3 regions of the Methylomonas defluvii genome follow, and region 3 is predicted to be linked to each of the others. Evidence: riboswitches for the same ligand, from Rfam matches in the RefSeq annotation. Region 3 holds a riboswitch; each other region holds the start of a gene.

Region 1 (5,116 bases), on a different contig from region 3:
GATGCGGAGCGGGAAAGAATGACCGCGCCGCCAAAATCCGGCGGCGGTAAACCCCGTAACCGGAAAACCGGTCGTTACCGTTCTCGAGGCAAACCCGCCCCCGTCGGCAATGACGCTAGCTAAGTCAGCTGTCGAGGCCTATATAGGCTTGGGCAGCAATCTCGAAGACTCTGTCGATCATGTCAATCGGGCCAGACAGGAAATCGCGGCCTTGCCGGGTGTGGTCGAAATTGCCTTCTCGCCCTTGTACCGCAGCTTGCCGGTTGGGCCGCAAGATCAGCCCGATTACGTGAATGCGGTGCTGCGAATTTCGACCGAGCTGGAACCTTTGGTTTTGCTCAGACAATTACAGCAAATCGAAAACCAGCATGGCCGGCTGCGCAACGTGCGTTGGGGAGCCAGAACCCTGGATTTGGATGTATTGCTTTACGCACAACAGCGCATTAACGAACCGGACCTGATTGTGCCGCATCCGGAGCTGCCCAAGCGGGCATTTGTGTTGTATCCCTTGGCCGATGTGGCAAGCAGCGATTTGCAGATTCCGGACCTGGATTCATTGTCGCAACTCTTGGCGGCTTGTCCGCCCGACGGCTTGCGAAAAATAACAGTATGAACTTATATGCCGATGCCTTAAAGGCGCTGACGATCAGTGATCTGGCGGCAATGAAACGAGCCGGCGAGAAAATCAGTTGCCTGACTGCTTACGATGCCAGCTTCAGCGCGCTGTTGGACAGAGCGGGTATCGACGTACTGCTGATCGGCGATTCGTTAGGCATGGTGATTCAAGGACACGGCAGCACCTTGCCGGTCACACTGAGCGATATGGTGTATCACAGCCGTAGCGTGGCAATGGCCAGGAAGCGAGCTTTTGTGGTTACCGACTTGCCGTTTGCCAGTTACGCTACACCGGAGCAGGCATTGCTGAATGCGGCAAGCTTGATGCAGTTGGGTGGCGCGCAAATGGTCAAGCTGGAAGGCGCCAAGCTCGACGTCATTCGCTTTCTGGTGGATCAAGGCATTCCGGTCTGCGGCCATCTAGGTCTGTTACCGCAATCCGTAAATCGCTTAGGCGGTTATAAAGTGCAGGGTCGTGAAGAACAGCAAGCCAAACAAATTTTGGCGGATGCGGAAAAAATCGAGCAAGCGGGAGCAAGCCTTTTAGTACTGGAATGCGTACCTGCGCAACTAGCCGCCGAAATAAGTCAGCGGCTGAGTATTCCGACTATCGGCATCGGCGCTGGTGTTGATTGCGATGGCCAGGTGTTGGTGCTGTACGATATGTTGAATATCAGCACCGGCAAGCGGCCGCGCTTTTCTAAAGACTTTATGGCCGACGCCTCCAGCATAGAAGAGGCGGTGCGCCACTATCATCAAGCGGTTAAATCCGCGCAATTTCCAGCGTCCGAACACAGTTATTAAGCTTATGCAGATAGTCACCAGCGTCGCCGCCTTGAGAGAAGTCATCCGCCAATGGCGGCAAGCCGGCCATAGCGTCGGTTTCGTGCCGACCATGGGCAATCTGCATGCCGGGCATATCAAACTGGTTAGCACGGCCAAGCAACAGACCGATAAAATGGTGGTCAGTATTTTCGTCAATCCCACCCAATTTGGGCCAAACGAAGATTTTGCCAGTTACCCGCGCACCGAGCAGCAGGATCAGGAAAAGCTGATAGCAAACGGCGCCGATTTACTGTTCTTGCCGGCGGTGACGGAAATGTATCCGCAAGCCACGCAAACCGGCATTTCAGTCAGCGGCTTGTCGGCCCTGCATTGCGGGGCCAGCCGGCCCGGACATTTTGACGGCGTAGCCTTGGTTGTTTGCAAGCTGTTGAACATGGTCCAGCCCGACCTGTTGTTGTTGGGCGAGAAGGATTTTCAACAACTGACGCTGATTCGGCAAATGGTCGCCGATTTGAATATACCCGTTGCAGTCCAGGGCGTGGCAACGGTTAGGGAGGACGATGGCTTGGCGATGAGTTCCCGCAACGGCTATCTGACCGACCAACAAAGACAGCACGCGCCCAAGCTCTATCAAGCCTTGATCGCTGCACGCGACGAGATTTTAGCGGGACATGTCGATTATCCAGCCGTGGCAGAACGGCAGCGCCAAAATCTGCAGCAAGCCGGTTTTGCCGTCGACTATTTCAGCATTTGCCGTAGCAAGGATTTATTGCCGGCCAGCACCTGCGACGCTAATCTGCTGATTTTGGCTGCTGCCAAGCTGGGCACTACACGCCTGATCGATAACCTGTATTTTTCTACAATAAACAACTGACTGCATTGGTTTTTACCTTTAAAAGCTAATGCTTAAATTTGATAGCAGAGTCAATTTCAGGCATAATCGCCGGCCCTAGTATTCGACCTTGTTTACCATGAACATAAACATGCTTAAAGCTAAGTTACACCGTGCGCGGGTAACGCATTCCGAGCTGGATTACGAAGGATCGTGTGCTATAGACGGTAAAATTTTGGATTTTTCCGGCATCAGGGAGTACGAGCAAATCCATATTTACAATATTAACAATGGTCAACGCTTTACCACCTATGCGATTCGCGCCGAAGAAGATTCCGGCGTATTTTCGATTAACGGTGCAGCTGCAAGGTTGGCGTGCCCTGGCGATTTGATTATCGTTTGTGCGTTCGCCAGCTTAGATGAGAAGGAACTGACGAACTACAAGCCGACTTTGGTGTATTTCGACGGCAACAATCGTATTAGCCATTCCAGTCATTCCATTCCTGTTCAGGCCGCCTGATTTAAACATCCGCCGGCGAACGCAATCGCCGGTGGATGTTTGCATTTTTTAAGCTTCAGATACATCTATCTCACTGACCTTCTCGGTCAGGGTGATGCTTTGTTCGATTGCCACCAATACTTTTTGCATGCCGATGCGTTTGTTGGCGTTGATTAAGATTGGCGATTTGATCGAGCCTTTAATGGTCGGCTTACCATTATCCTGCTCGTTGTCTTTGTGTAGCAGAATTAATATCACCAGTTCGTCGCCCGGCTCTAGTTGCAGCAGCGCTTCTTCGGGGTCGGTTACCGTAAAGTTATAATTGATGTTGAAGTGCGACGGATGAGCCGCGGAAAAAGTCAGCTCCGCGTTATCGACCGATTGCAGCCAATAGACAATCTCGCTGCCTTCCTGATGAAATAATTTAAAGCGGGTCTGATCTTCAAAACCGGGTAGGCCGCGCGGAAAATTGATGATAGTGTCCGGATTGATGTCTTGGTTGCCTAACAATTTCGATTGAATTTCCATGATCCCGCCCGTATTCGTTGAAGTCTAAGTTAACAGCATTAATCAATGCACCAATGTATAGCACGGAAAGGGGTATTTGCAATGCCGATTGTGGGCGACCCGCTCGGACACTCTTGCTTTATCATGCCCGACTCCCTAAAATTGCGCGCTTCTTTCAGGTGTTTGCGCCGCTTTCTCGGCCAAGCTTAAACAGGAAGTCGGTGCGGCGGTTTTAACCGCCCATGCCGGCGCTGCCCCCGCAACGGTAGATAAGTAAAGAGCTGCGTTTTTGCCACTGTGCGCTTTGCATGGGAAGGTCGCAGATCAGGCCTCAAGCCACTTATAAGCCCGGAGACTGGCCCGGAAGATCATTCGAGACAGCGGAGGGCTGTTGACGGAATGGTCTGAGTCCATGCCTAGCCTGCCTCCGTCTTTTTCGTTTTCCGTTTTTCCTCTGTCCTTTTTCACCCGGATGCGCGGCGGGCGCAGAGGATAATATGCAAACAATTCTATACAGATCTTTATTGCTGGCGAGTACGCCTTTTACAGTGTGGGCGGCGACTAGCGATGAGGCTATCAACCTTGCCGAAACAGTCGTGACGGCTACCCGAACCGAGACTCGGCAGAACGAATTAGCCACGGCGATGACGGTTTATAATCGTCAGGACATCGAGAAACTTCAGGTCAGAACCCTACCCGAATTACTAAAAGGCACGCCGGGTGTGGACATGGTGCAAAGCGGTGGTTACGGCAAGGACACCAATCTCTATCTGCGCGGCACTAACTCCGATCATGTACTAGTTTTAATCGACGGCATCAAGGCCGGCTCGGTGACCACCGGCACCAGCGCATTTCAGTTTATTCCTATAGATCAAATCGAACGTGTGGAAATCACTCGAGGCCCGCAGTCCAGCCTCTATGGCTCGGAAGCGATCGGCGGGGTGATTCAGATATTTACTCGCAAGGGCGGCACCAGTGAACGGCCGAACATTGCGCTGGAAGCCGGCGGCGGCTCATACGACACCTATAACGGCTCGGCGGCCGTCAACGGTAAATGGGGCAAGGCTTGGTATAGCTTGAGCGCCGCTCAACTCGGTAGCCAGGGCATCAATGCGCTGAGCGGTGTCAGCGTCGCGAGCGGCTATAATCCGGACCGCGACGGCTATAACAACACCAGTCTGAATGCCAAAGCCGGTTACCGCTTCGACAACGGCGCGGAACTGGAAGCATTTTTCCTGCGAGCCGAAGGCGAAACCGAGATCGACAACTCCATCAGTAGCACCACTGAGTTTGTCAATCAGACACTAGGAGCCACAGCCAGCGCAAATTTCAGCGATAGATGGAAATCCACTTTGCGGGTGGGACAAAGCATGGACGATGCCGATCAGTTTCGGCATAACGGTCGGTTTACCAGCCGTTTCAACACCACGCGCTGGAACGCCAGTTGGCTGAACGAACTGGCCTTGCATAAGGATCACCAATTGACAGTGGGCGCCGATTACCGCTTCGACGAAGTCGACAGCACCACACGCTATGTCGAAACCTCGCGTTACGATGTCGGAGTGTTCGCTGATTTGCACAGCCGGATTTTCGACAAGCATTTTTTGAACGCTTCCTTGCGGTGGGACGAAAACCAGGCTTTCGGCGATAGTGTCACCGGCAATTTCGGCTGGCGGTTTAATTGGGATTACGGTCTCAGCGCTTTTGCCAGTTTCGGCAATGCGTTTAAGGCGCCGACCTTTAACCAGTTATACTTCCCAGGCTTCGGCAACCCCGGCTTGCGTCCGGAAAAGTCCACCAGCTTCGAAGCCGGTTTTGCCGGCCATCACGATTGGGCCAACTGGGAACTGCGCGCTTATCACACCAATATCGAGGAT
Region 2 (5,116 bases), on a different contig from region 3:
ATAATTCCTCATCAACTCATGAGAGATATTCATCAATATGGAATTGATCCACCTGCGCATCCTGCTGGCGTTAAAACGCCACGGCACCCTCAGCGCCGCCGCCGAAACCCTGCATCTGACCCAATCGGCGCTGTCGCATCAAATCAAAAACCTGGAACAACGCCTGGGCGTCACGCTGTGGTACAAGCAGGGCCGCTCGCTGGTATTGAGCCAGGCCGGGCGTTATTTGTCCGAGGTGGCCGAATCGGTGATCGCCACCGTCGATTCGGCGGAAAGCCATTTGGCGCAGTTGGCCAAAGGCAAGACCGGCAAATTGACGATAGGCATCGAATGCCATGCCTGCTATGAGTGGTTTCGCAACATTCTGCAACCCTATCTGCGCGCGTGGCCGGATTTGACCGTCGAAGTCACATCTCGCTACCGCTTCGAATCGTTCGAAGCCATCCGCCAATACAAGCTGGACGCCGTGCTGACCTCCGACCCGGTGGATAACGGCCTGCTCAGCTACCAGCCGCTGTTCGATTTCCAACTGGTGTTGATCGTGCCCGATAGCCATCCGCTGGCCGGCCGAGCGGAAATAACGCCGGCCGATCTGCGCGGCGAGACCGTGTTGACCTACCCGGTGGCCCGCGAGCGGCTGGACATGTTCCGCAAGGTGCTGCAACCGGCTGGCATCGAGCCCGCCGCCCATATTCAAGTCGAGGAAACCGACATCATGCTGCAACTGGCCGCCGCCGGCCGTGGCGTTTGCCTGCTGCCGGAATGGCTACTGGCCGACAAATCCGCCAAACTCGGTCTGACCGGCTTGCGTTTCGCCGGTCTACCCATAGCGAAGACCATGTATCTGGCTTGCCGACACGAGGATGCCGAGCTGGAGTATTTACGCTGGCTGGTGGAACATGCCGCTAAGGCGGTGGGTTGAGGCGAAGCGCATCGTTTAATCGATGCGCTTCGGAATTTGATGGGTCTGATTTATTTCTTTTCCATTTCGGCGATGGCGTTTTCCAAGTCGGTCACGCCTTCGCTAATGCTCCCGGCTTTGGCCGCTTTCAATGCAGCTTTAAGTTGTTTACCGGCACGCGGCAAGTGAATCGAGTAGCTCTTACTCGCTTCTTCTTGAACCTTGTAAGCATCGACAGCGGCAGTGACTTTTTCCAAAAATACCGCCGAATCATTGGCCTTACTCGCTTCAATTGCGTTTTGGGACAACGCGATCAAATTGGAAAAGTCCTCGTTCATCGCGGATCCCGCAGCGAAAACACTGAGTGAGAGAAAGAATAGAATAATTGCAGTTAGAAAATTTTTCGGTTTCATATCTTTTAATTTGACTCGGTAAGAAATTTCCCAGGCTACAAAAGAGCTTGATGCTTCGGTAAGTAGCGCTGAGGTTGCGGTAGGTACATTGTTTGCTGCATCGCTCCTCGTACCGTTGACAAATTAACAGGAGTACCTGAATTAAACCTGAAAACAATAAGGTTTTTTTGTTTGATTACACGTTTTAGCGACTTACTGGCGAATTTGTTTGCGGCAGTGGTTGTTCCAATGTTTTGGCGGCGTGTGCCTGGAAGTCGAGCTTTGCTTGAACGATCTATGAGAGCACAGTATGTAGTTAAATTAAATCAATAAAATCACTACATATAGTGATTCTGGCTTGACACAGTCACTATGCCTGCCTAAACTACCGACCCAAGACGGTTCCCCCCGAAGGGGATTAAAAGGGAATCCGGTCGGCGATTTTGCGTTTTTCGCATGATCGCCGGAAAGCCGGAGCTGCCCCCGCAACTGTAATCGGCGAGTTTAGGTTCACCCCGTGCCACTGGACGCGAGTCCGGGAAGGCCGAACCTAAGCGGCGACCCGAAAGCCAGGAGACCTGCCCTCGAAACTTTAATCAATCGGGAGCGGGGTGTCTCCGAGGACGATGGCATGCGATGCCGATTGGACGATCACTCAATCATGCGCCTGCCGTTGCTGCTTCATGTCCCCGCTCCCTTCGTGGAGAAACACATGGATACCGCCCCTCAACCCGCCAGCTTTTATCCCGACCCTGTCGAGCCCGTTAAACACGCCTCTTCGTATCCGACGGATAGCGGCTTGGAAGTCATTCGCCGCAATCGTGCCGTGGTCGCCTTTCAGCCGGAAAAAATCGCCATCGCCATCACCAAGGCCTTTCTGGCGGTTGAAGGCCAACACAGTGTGAATTCATCCGGAATCCGCGATCAGGTTGCGCAACTTACCGCCAGTGTGGTCGAGGCATTGACGCGACGTTTGCCGGGCGGCGGCACTGTACATATCGAAGATATTCAGGACCAAGTGGAACTGGCATTGATGCGTTCCGGGGCCCACGACGTGGCCCGCGCTTATGTACTCTATCGGGAAAAGCACGCCGAGCAGCGCGCGGCCCAGCAAGCAATCGACCATGCCACACCCGTTTTGCAGGTGGACGATCACGGCCAGCGCCGGTTGCTGGATAGCGCCGCGTTCATCGCGCTGTGCCGCGAGGTCTGTGCGGATTTGGTTGACGTCGACGCCGAGCGGGTCTGGAGCGAAACTCTGACCAATCTGTACGATGGGATGCCGTTGGAGGCGGTGCGTCAGGCCTTGGTGTTAGCGGCGCGCACCTTGATCGAAGCCGAACCGAACTACACCAAAGTCGCCGCGCGTTTGCTGTTGAGCAATCTGCGCCTGGAAGCGACCGGCTTGGCCTTGACGCAAGCCAACATGGGCGAACGTTACGCCGGCTGCTTTGCCGACTTCATCGCCGCCGGCGTCGCCGCCGAGTTACTCGACCCGCGTCTGGCCGAGTTCGATCTGGAAAGATTGGGTGGAGCACTGCTAGCTGAGCGCGATCTGCAATTCGATTATCTGGGCCTACAAACCCTGTACGACCGTTACTTTCTACATATCGAAGGCCGCCGCATCGAATTGCCGCAGTGCTTTTTCATGCGGGTGGCGATGGGACTGGCGTTGAATGAGGTCGACCGCGAAGCGCGCGCTATCGAATTTTACCGACTGCTATCGAGCTTCGACTTTATGTGTTCAACGCCGACCTTGTTCAACAGCGGCACCCGCCATTCCCAGCTGTCGTCGTGCTACCTGACCACGGTATCCGACGATCTCGACGGCATTTACCAAAGCATCAAGGAAAACGCGCTGTTGCAAAAATACGCCGGCGGCCTGGGCAACGACTGGACCCCGGTGCGGGCGCTAGGCAGCCGGATCAAAGGCACCAATGGCCACAGCCAGGGGGTAATTCCGTTTTTAAAGGTGGTCAACGACACCGCCGTCGCGGTCAACCAGGGCGGCAAGCGCAAGGGAGCGGTCTGTGCCTACCTGGAAAACTGGCATCTGGATTTTGAAGAATTTCTGGAACTGCGCAAAAACACCGGCGACGAGCGTCGCCGCACGCATGACATGAACACCGCCGCCTGGGTATCGGACCTTTTTATGCAGCGGGTGCAAGGTAACGGCGACTGGACCTTGTTTTCGCCGGTCGACGTGCCGGACTTGCACGATCTTTACGGCGCTGCCTTCGCCGAGGCTTATCAAGCTTACGAAGCCAAGGCCGTGCGCGGGGAGATCAAGTTATGCAAGCGCATCGGCGCGGTGCAGCTTTGGCGCAAGATGCTGACCATGCTGTTCGAAACCGGCCATCCGTGGATTACCTTCAAGGACGCCTGCAATCTGCGTTCGCCGCAGCAGCATGCCGGGGTGATTCACAGCTCCAATCTGTGCACCGAAATCACGCTGAACACCTCTAACGATGAAACCGCGGTCTGCAATTTGGGCTCGGTGAATCTGGCCGCGCATCTGGCCGAACACAACGGGGTTTGGCAATTGGACGCCGATAAATTGCAACGCACCATCGCTACCGCGATGCGTATGTTGGATAACGTCATTGACATCAATTTCTACGCCACGGTTAAAGCGCGCAACGCCAACCTGCGCCACCGCCCGGTCGGACTGGGCATGATGGGTTTCGCCGATTGCCTGCACCAATTGGGTATCGCTTATGCCAGCCGAGAAGCCTTGGAGTTTGCCGACTATTCGGCCGAATTGCTGTCTTACCACGCTTATCAAGCCTCGGCCGATCTGGCCGAGCAACGCGGCCGTTACGGCAGTTTTGCCGGCAGTTTGTGGCAGCAAGGCTTGTTGCCGCCGGATACCCTGGAACGCTTGGCGGAAACGCGCGGCGATCTGGGTGTGCCGACCGGCGGGCAGTTGGATTGGCAAGCGTTGCGCGAGCGCATTGCCCAAGTCGGCATGCGCAACTCCAATTGCGTGGCGATTGCGCCAACCGCGACCATTTCCAACATTGTCGGTGTGTCGGCGTCCATCGAGCCGGTCTATCAAAATTTATACGTCAAATCCAATCTGTCAGGCGAGTTCACCGTGGTCAACGCCGCACTGGTCCGAGAGTTGAAAGCGCTGGATTTATGGGATGCGGTGATGGTCGCCGATCTGAAATACTTCGACGGCTCGCTGGCCGCCATCGAGCGGGTGCCCGCCGGGATTAAAGCCCGCTATGCCACCGCCTTCGAAATCGAGCCGGAATGGTTGGTCGAAGCCGCCGCCCGCCGGCAGAAATGGATAGACCAGTCGCAATCGCTGAATCTGTATGTAGCCGCACCGACCGGCGGCAAACTGGACCAGTTGTACCGGTTGGCCTGGCAACGGGGCTTGAAGACCACCTATTACCTGCGCACCTTGGGTGCCACCTCGATGGAAAAAACCGGTGCCGACGAGACCGCACCCAAGGCCTGTTCGATTGCCGACCCGGATTGCGAGGCTTGCCAATGAAGACTACGTTAAGCTTTGACGATTGGGATACACCTGTTTCTTCGTCCGCAAGTATCGGGGCATCGATCAACTCGACCACACAGCCTGTGAGTCACAATGTAGACAGCCAAACCTATGTAGCCACGGGCTCGACAATGGCGGCCGTCGATCCTGAACAGAAACGGGTGGTCAACGGCCAAGCCGACATCAATCAACTGGCGCCGTTCAAATACCCGTGGGCTTGGTCGTTTTTCCTGAATGCCAACCGCAACCACTGGACGCCGCTGGAAATCTCGATGGCGCAGGACGTGCACGATTACCAACACAAATTGACGCCGG
Region 3 (5,116 bases):
CCCGGCTTGTTCGATCAGCCAGTCGGTAATCTGCTCCAGGGTCATGTCTTTGGAGTCTTTGATCACGCAAGTGCTGGGCGCCCATTGGGTCGCGGCGGCCTGTACCAACGAGCCGGCGAATAAAATGGCATCTGCCTTGGCGATCAAGTCTCGGCCTTTGACGGTGATCAAATCCGGGTCGCCGGGGCCGGCGCCGACGAACCAGACTTTCGCCGGATCAGGCTGCGTGTTCATAGAAAAAACCCAGCCGCAACCTGCGGATTGAACGGAAAATAAAAAGGTGCAGATAAGATGCCTGCAACGAACCGACCCGGAAAAAGTTTTCGCTATGGCTACGCTGGCGTTGCGGGTTGGACATCGTGAATGGCTGCATAGTCGTTGTCAGTTGCGAATGATGAAAGCTGTGACCGCGAATTTCGCCTTGTTCCAGCTGCAAGCTGTGCATGCCCAGATTCACCAGCCGTTTCTGCATCTGCGCGCTGCCGGGTAACAGGCCGGCCATATTGGCGCAATGGCCATCATGGTCGGTCAATCGCTCCAGCAAATATAAAAAACCGCCGCATTCGGCGTAAATCGGCTTGCCGGCTTGATGATGCGCCTGCAAGACTTGTTTCATGGCAACATTGTCCGCCAATGTTTGCAGGTGCAGTTCCGGGTAGCCGCCGGGCAAATAGATGCTGTCGGCCTCCGGCAATGCGCTATCGGTCAGCGGCGAGAAAAACGCCAGCTCGGCACCCATCGCAAGCAAACAATCCAGATTGGCCTGATAAATAAAGGAAAACGCGGCATCGCGAGCCACGGCGATACGTTTACCGGCCAGTAAACGTGGCGGCGGTGAGGCCGTGATCGGCGCGAAGGCAACAGGTTCCGGCAATCGGCACAGCGCCAGGCTATTGAGCAAATCGGCAGCGCGCGCCAGGCGCAGATCGAGGTCGCCGATTTCGTCGGCCTGCAACAAGCCCAAGTGCCGGGACGGCAAGCCTACGCCATCGTCTTTCGCCATTGCCGCCAGCAAAGGCAGGTTTTCCGGCAAGGCCTCTAACAGCAATTTGGCATGGCCAGGGCTGCCCACTTTGTTGGCAATGACACCGGCAAACGGCAAATCAGCCCGGTAGTGGGCCAAACCATAAGCCACGGCGGCAAAGGTTTGCGCCATGCCGCCGGCATCGATGACCGCCGCCACCGGCACGTCGAGTGTTTGCGCCAAATCGGCGCTGCTGCTGTCACCGTCGAACAAGCCCATCACGCCTTCGATCAGAATGACGTCGGCATCGGCTGCCGCTTGATACAGCAGCTCGCAGCAATGCGCTTCGCCCATCATCCATAAATCCAGCTGATAAACGGGGTGTCCGCAAGCAAAGCTCAGGATTTGCGGATCGATAAAATCCGGCCCGGTCTTGAACACTCGCACCTTGCGGTTTTGTTGGCGATGGTAGTAGGTCAGGGCTGCGGTGATGGTGGTTTTGCCTTGGCCGGAGGCGGGGGCGCTAATCAACATTGCCGGGCAATGGTGCGTTGCCATGGTCTGCATCATGAAAATGTCACTTTGCGTAACGCCATGCCCGATAAAGCACCCAACGCCAGCCAGAAAACGGCGTTGTTGATGGCCGTACCAATGACGAATTGCTGTTGTAATGCTTCGGGAGCCAAGGCGTGGGCAACTTCCGGATGGGGCGCTCCGATGATATGCGGTAATACCAGCAAACCGACGCCACCGATTTGCAGCCAGCGCTGTCTGCTCAAAAACAGGCCAAACAAACCTCCTGCCGTCACCGCTGCGGTAAACAGCCACCAGGCCTGACGGCTATGCAACTCGGCGCTGTCGGTACCGGGCAGTTCTGGCGGCAGTCCCAATGACGGCGCGACAAAAAACACCCAGTAACCGGCCAAACCCCAGCCCAGCCCATACAGATAGCCGCGTTGATCGCGCCAGTACATGGCGGCACTGATCAACAAGGCAAAGCCGAAGCCGGTCAGGCTGTTGAACAGCCAGGTAAAGCCGTTACGCTGCCAGCCATAGCTCGGCTGCCAGTCATGCGCCTGTTCGGCCGATGGCGTTTCGAACTGTTCGGCGGCCAAAATCAACGGCAGGGTTTGATAATGTTGCAATACGCTGAGCAACAAGCCGCCCAATACGCCGGCCAGCAGCGAGACTGCGACCAGTTTGCGAAAATCCGCCATGTCAATGGCAAGGAAAGGCTGCGCTATGACGGCCGTCGTGGACGGCGTTGTGCAGTGTGTTATTGGCGTCCTGCAAGAAACCCAGACCCAAAACGACGCTCAGGCCCAATACAATGGCACTCAGGCCGGGCAGGAGTTTGGAGGAAACGATGGCAGTTGAGGCAGTGAGCGTTTTCATGGTTGGCTGTTCCGAATGAGGTGGACGGAAAAACAGCGGGAACGGCAAACCAAAAAAACCGATTTGACAGCTCGCCCTCCGCGACTGTTGCTAAAGTTTCAGGCCTGTCTCCGGGCTCGTGACGAATCACCTACCGTTGCGGGGGCAGCGTCGGCCTTGAACCGACTTCCAGTTTCACCCGCCAAAGCGGGAACCTAGACCTAGAGTAATTATACTCGATTAAGTTTGACCGAGCTAATTTGGATCAATCCACCGAAGCCCCCGAGAGAACAATTGGCACTCTAGAATTCGTGCATTTGTCAGCCCCAATTCAAATGCAATTTTACGTTTTACCAGAGCCATTCCGTTTCTCGGCCACGTAGGAGAAGAATTTTCGTCTCCCTACGCCGGTAATCTCACAAACCTCGGCGGCAGTTTTGTCCGAGTTTTCATAGAGGATTCTGGCATTCTCCAATTTTTCTGGGTCAGTTTTAGGTCTTCCACCCGTTTTGCCCCGCGCTTTAGCGGATGAACGTCCCGCTGCCGCCCGCTCTGCGCGAAGTTCCCGCTCCATTTGGTGAATAGCGCCCATCATCGACAAGAAACAACGGCCAGTCGCCGTGGTGGTATCGATATTTTCGCGCAATGACACTAAATTAATTTGCCGCTGTTCCAGCACCTTTGCCGTTGTCAGTAAATCCATCAAAGAGCGCGTCATGCGGCTTAATTCGCTGACAACCAAGGTATCGCCAGGGCGAGCATATTCTAAAAGCTGATCCCAGCCAGGTCGATCCATGTGCGAGCCGGTCATCTTGTCGGAAAATATTTTGCCGCACCCCGCTTTTTGCAGCGCATCAATTTGAGAATCCAGATTTTGGCCGATACTGCTGACTCGGGCATAGCCGATTCGATGAAGTGGCGTGGTGGTAGAGGTAGTATTGGTTTGCATAGTGCAAAAAGTTAACACATAGCACAGTTAAATGCATTATGATTTTGGCAAAGGTTTCTGCACTCAAAATTAAAGGAATTGAAATTGGAAAGGATCGGTGAACGTAGGGTGCAAAAAGTGTACTTTCTGCACTCGCCGAAAAGCGGCGCCGAATGAACGTCAATTCGCGCCGCCTGTCTATCCTGACGAAAAGTGAAATCGATGATCTATACGGGTTGCCTCGTTTCAGCGATCACGACCGCAGTCTCTTCTTCGATTTAAGCGTGATTGAACAGAAAGCTGTCGACGCCGTTTATGCCCGCTCATCGGCAGTCCACTTAATCCTTCAAATCGGGTATTTCAAGGCCAAGCAACAGTTTTTTGTTTACGGGCGGGAGGCCGTGCTCGACGACCTACACTATATTCTCCAGCGGTATTTCCCCGACCAGGCATTAGATAAGATCAAAACCCTTTCCAAGCCGACCCGGCTCGAACAGCAACAGATCATCCTCCAGTTATTCGACTATCGCCTATGCGACGGCGAGGCCAAGGCGGCACTGGAACAGAAAGCGCAGCGGGTCGCCATGCTGTCGACACAGCCGATTTACATCCTACGCGAAACCTTACAATACCTTACGAACCAACGCCTAATTGCTCCTGGCTACACTTATCTACAGGACATGGTGAGCCGAGTAGTGACAGGCGAACGTCGGCGGATTACGGACTTACTGAAAAAAGCCGTGACGCCGGATGTCGACAAGCAGCTCGAAGCCTTGCTTGAGTCCGAGGAAGGCATGTATCGCATCAGCCTACTCAAACACGAGCCTAAGGATTTCAGTTACCGCGAGTTACGCCAGGAGGTTGACCGCCGCAAATTTTTTCAGCCGCTGTATGAATTCGGGCAAAGCTTTCTGGGTACTGCCGGCCTGTCCAATGAGAGTATAAAATACTATGCCTCATTGGTTCCGTTCTACTCCGTCTACAAGCTGCGGCGCATGGCGGAACCCACAACACGCCTGTATTTGCTGTGTTTCGCCTTTCATCGCTTTCGGCAAATCAACGATAATTTGATCGAAGCCCTGATTTGTCTCATTGGCCAATACGAGAAACAAGCCAAACTTGCCGCCGACGAGGCCATGCAGCAAGCCATCAACGAGGCCGGCGCGAATCTCCAGGCGGCAGGCCAAGTTCTGGAATTGTTCATCGACGCTTCAATTCCTGATGAAACACCGTTTGCGGCCATCAAGGAAAAGGCTTTCGATCTGCTCAACATCGAGAGCTTTCCAGTCGTATCCGATTTTATGCGCAACATCGAATTCGATAAAACCGCTTTTGAATGGTCGTATTACGGTACGCTGCGGCACAAATTCAAGCTCAATTTACGGCATTTGTTCTGTAACCTCGATTTCGTTTGCCTGGTGTCGGATGAGCCCCTGCTGGAATCTATCCTTTTTCTACAGGAGTTGCTGCGCCAGGGCAAGACACCACGACAGATGAACCCGGCCAACTTCCCGACCGGAATCATTGCAAAGAATTTGCAGCGGTATTTGTATACCAAGTCGGAAGAACATAAAAAGAAAACCCTAGAGGTTGATCGTTATGAGTTCCTGGTGTACCGCGAGCTACGGAAGGCGCTTGAAGCCTGTGACGTATTTGTTCGGGATAGCAACGAATTTCGCAGCTTTGATGACGACCTGATCAACGCCGCGCGTTGGAATAAGGATAAAGAGGCGATATTGCAAGAAATCGGCGCACCGATTCTGTTGACACCAATCCAGGATACGTTAGCCGCGCTCAAGCGGGAACTGGAAGCCAAGTACAAATCAGTGAACCAGCGTATTGAAAGCGGC

Evidence for each region. A riboswitch is a leader RNA that binds a small molecule or an ion and turns the genes downstream of it on or off. The one in region 3 is predicted to bind cobalamin.
Region 1: linked by a shared signal. The riboswitch ahead of QLH52_RS11400 (TonB-dependent receptor domain-containing protein) and the one ahead of QLH52_RS21960 (CbtB domain-containing protein) in region 3 are both predicted to bind cobalamin.
Region 2: linked by a shared signal. The riboswitch ahead of QLH52_RS01215 (ribonucleoside-diphosphate reductase subunit alpha) and the one ahead of QLH52_RS21960 (CbtB domain-containing protein) in region 3 are both predicted to bind cobalamin.

What each region holds. Positions count from the first base shown of each region.
Region 1 covers NZ_JAXARY010000009.1:108,206-113,321, reverse strand. Annotated here, with positions in the region: gene pcnB (polynucleotide adenylyltransferase PcnB) at 1-123, shown strand, start outside; gene folK (2-amino-4-hydroxy-6-hydroxymethyldihydropteridine diphosphokinase) at 110-613, shown strand; gene panB (3-methyl-2-oxobutanoate hydroxymethyltransferase) at 610-1,419, shown strand; gene panC (pantoate--beta-alanine ligase) at 1,424-2,275, shown strand; gene panD (aspartate 1-decarboxylase) at 2,373-2,753, shown strand; gene fliW (flagellar assembly protein FliW) at 2,802-3,260, opposite strand; cobalamin riboswitch at 3,400-3,617, shown strand; gene QLH52_RS11400 (TonB-dependent receptor domain-containing protein) at 3,737-5,116, shown strand, end outside.
Region 2 covers NZ_JAXARY010000001.1:256,202-261,317, forward strand. Annotated here, with positions in the region: gene QLH52_RS01205 (LysR family transcriptional regulator) at 38-922, shown strand; gene QLH52_RS01210 (hypothetical protein) at 973-1,314, opposite strand; cobalamin riboswitch at 1,676-1,893, shown strand; gene QLH52_RS01215 (ribonucleoside-diphosphate reductase subunit alpha) at 2,006-4,798, shown strand; gene QLH52_RS01220 (ribonucleotide-diphosphate reductase subunit beta) at 4,795-5,116, shown strand, end outside.
Region 3 covers NZ_JAXARY010000029.1:12,817-17,932, forward strand. Annotated here, with positions in the region: gene cobM (precorrin-4 C(11)-methyltransferase) at 1-234, opposite strand, end outside; gene QLH52_RS21950 (cobyrinic acid a,c-diamide synthase CobB) at 218-1,522, opposite strand; gene QLH52_RS21955 (CbtA family protein) at 1,531-2,181, opposite strand; gene QLH52_RS21960 (CbtB domain-containing protein) at 2,183-2,359, opposite strand; cobalamin riboswitch at 2,444-2,572, opposite strand; gene QLH52_RS21965 (recombinase family protein) at 2,682-3,287, opposite strand; gene QLH52_RS21970 (Tn3 family transposase) at 3,440-5,116, shown strand, end outside.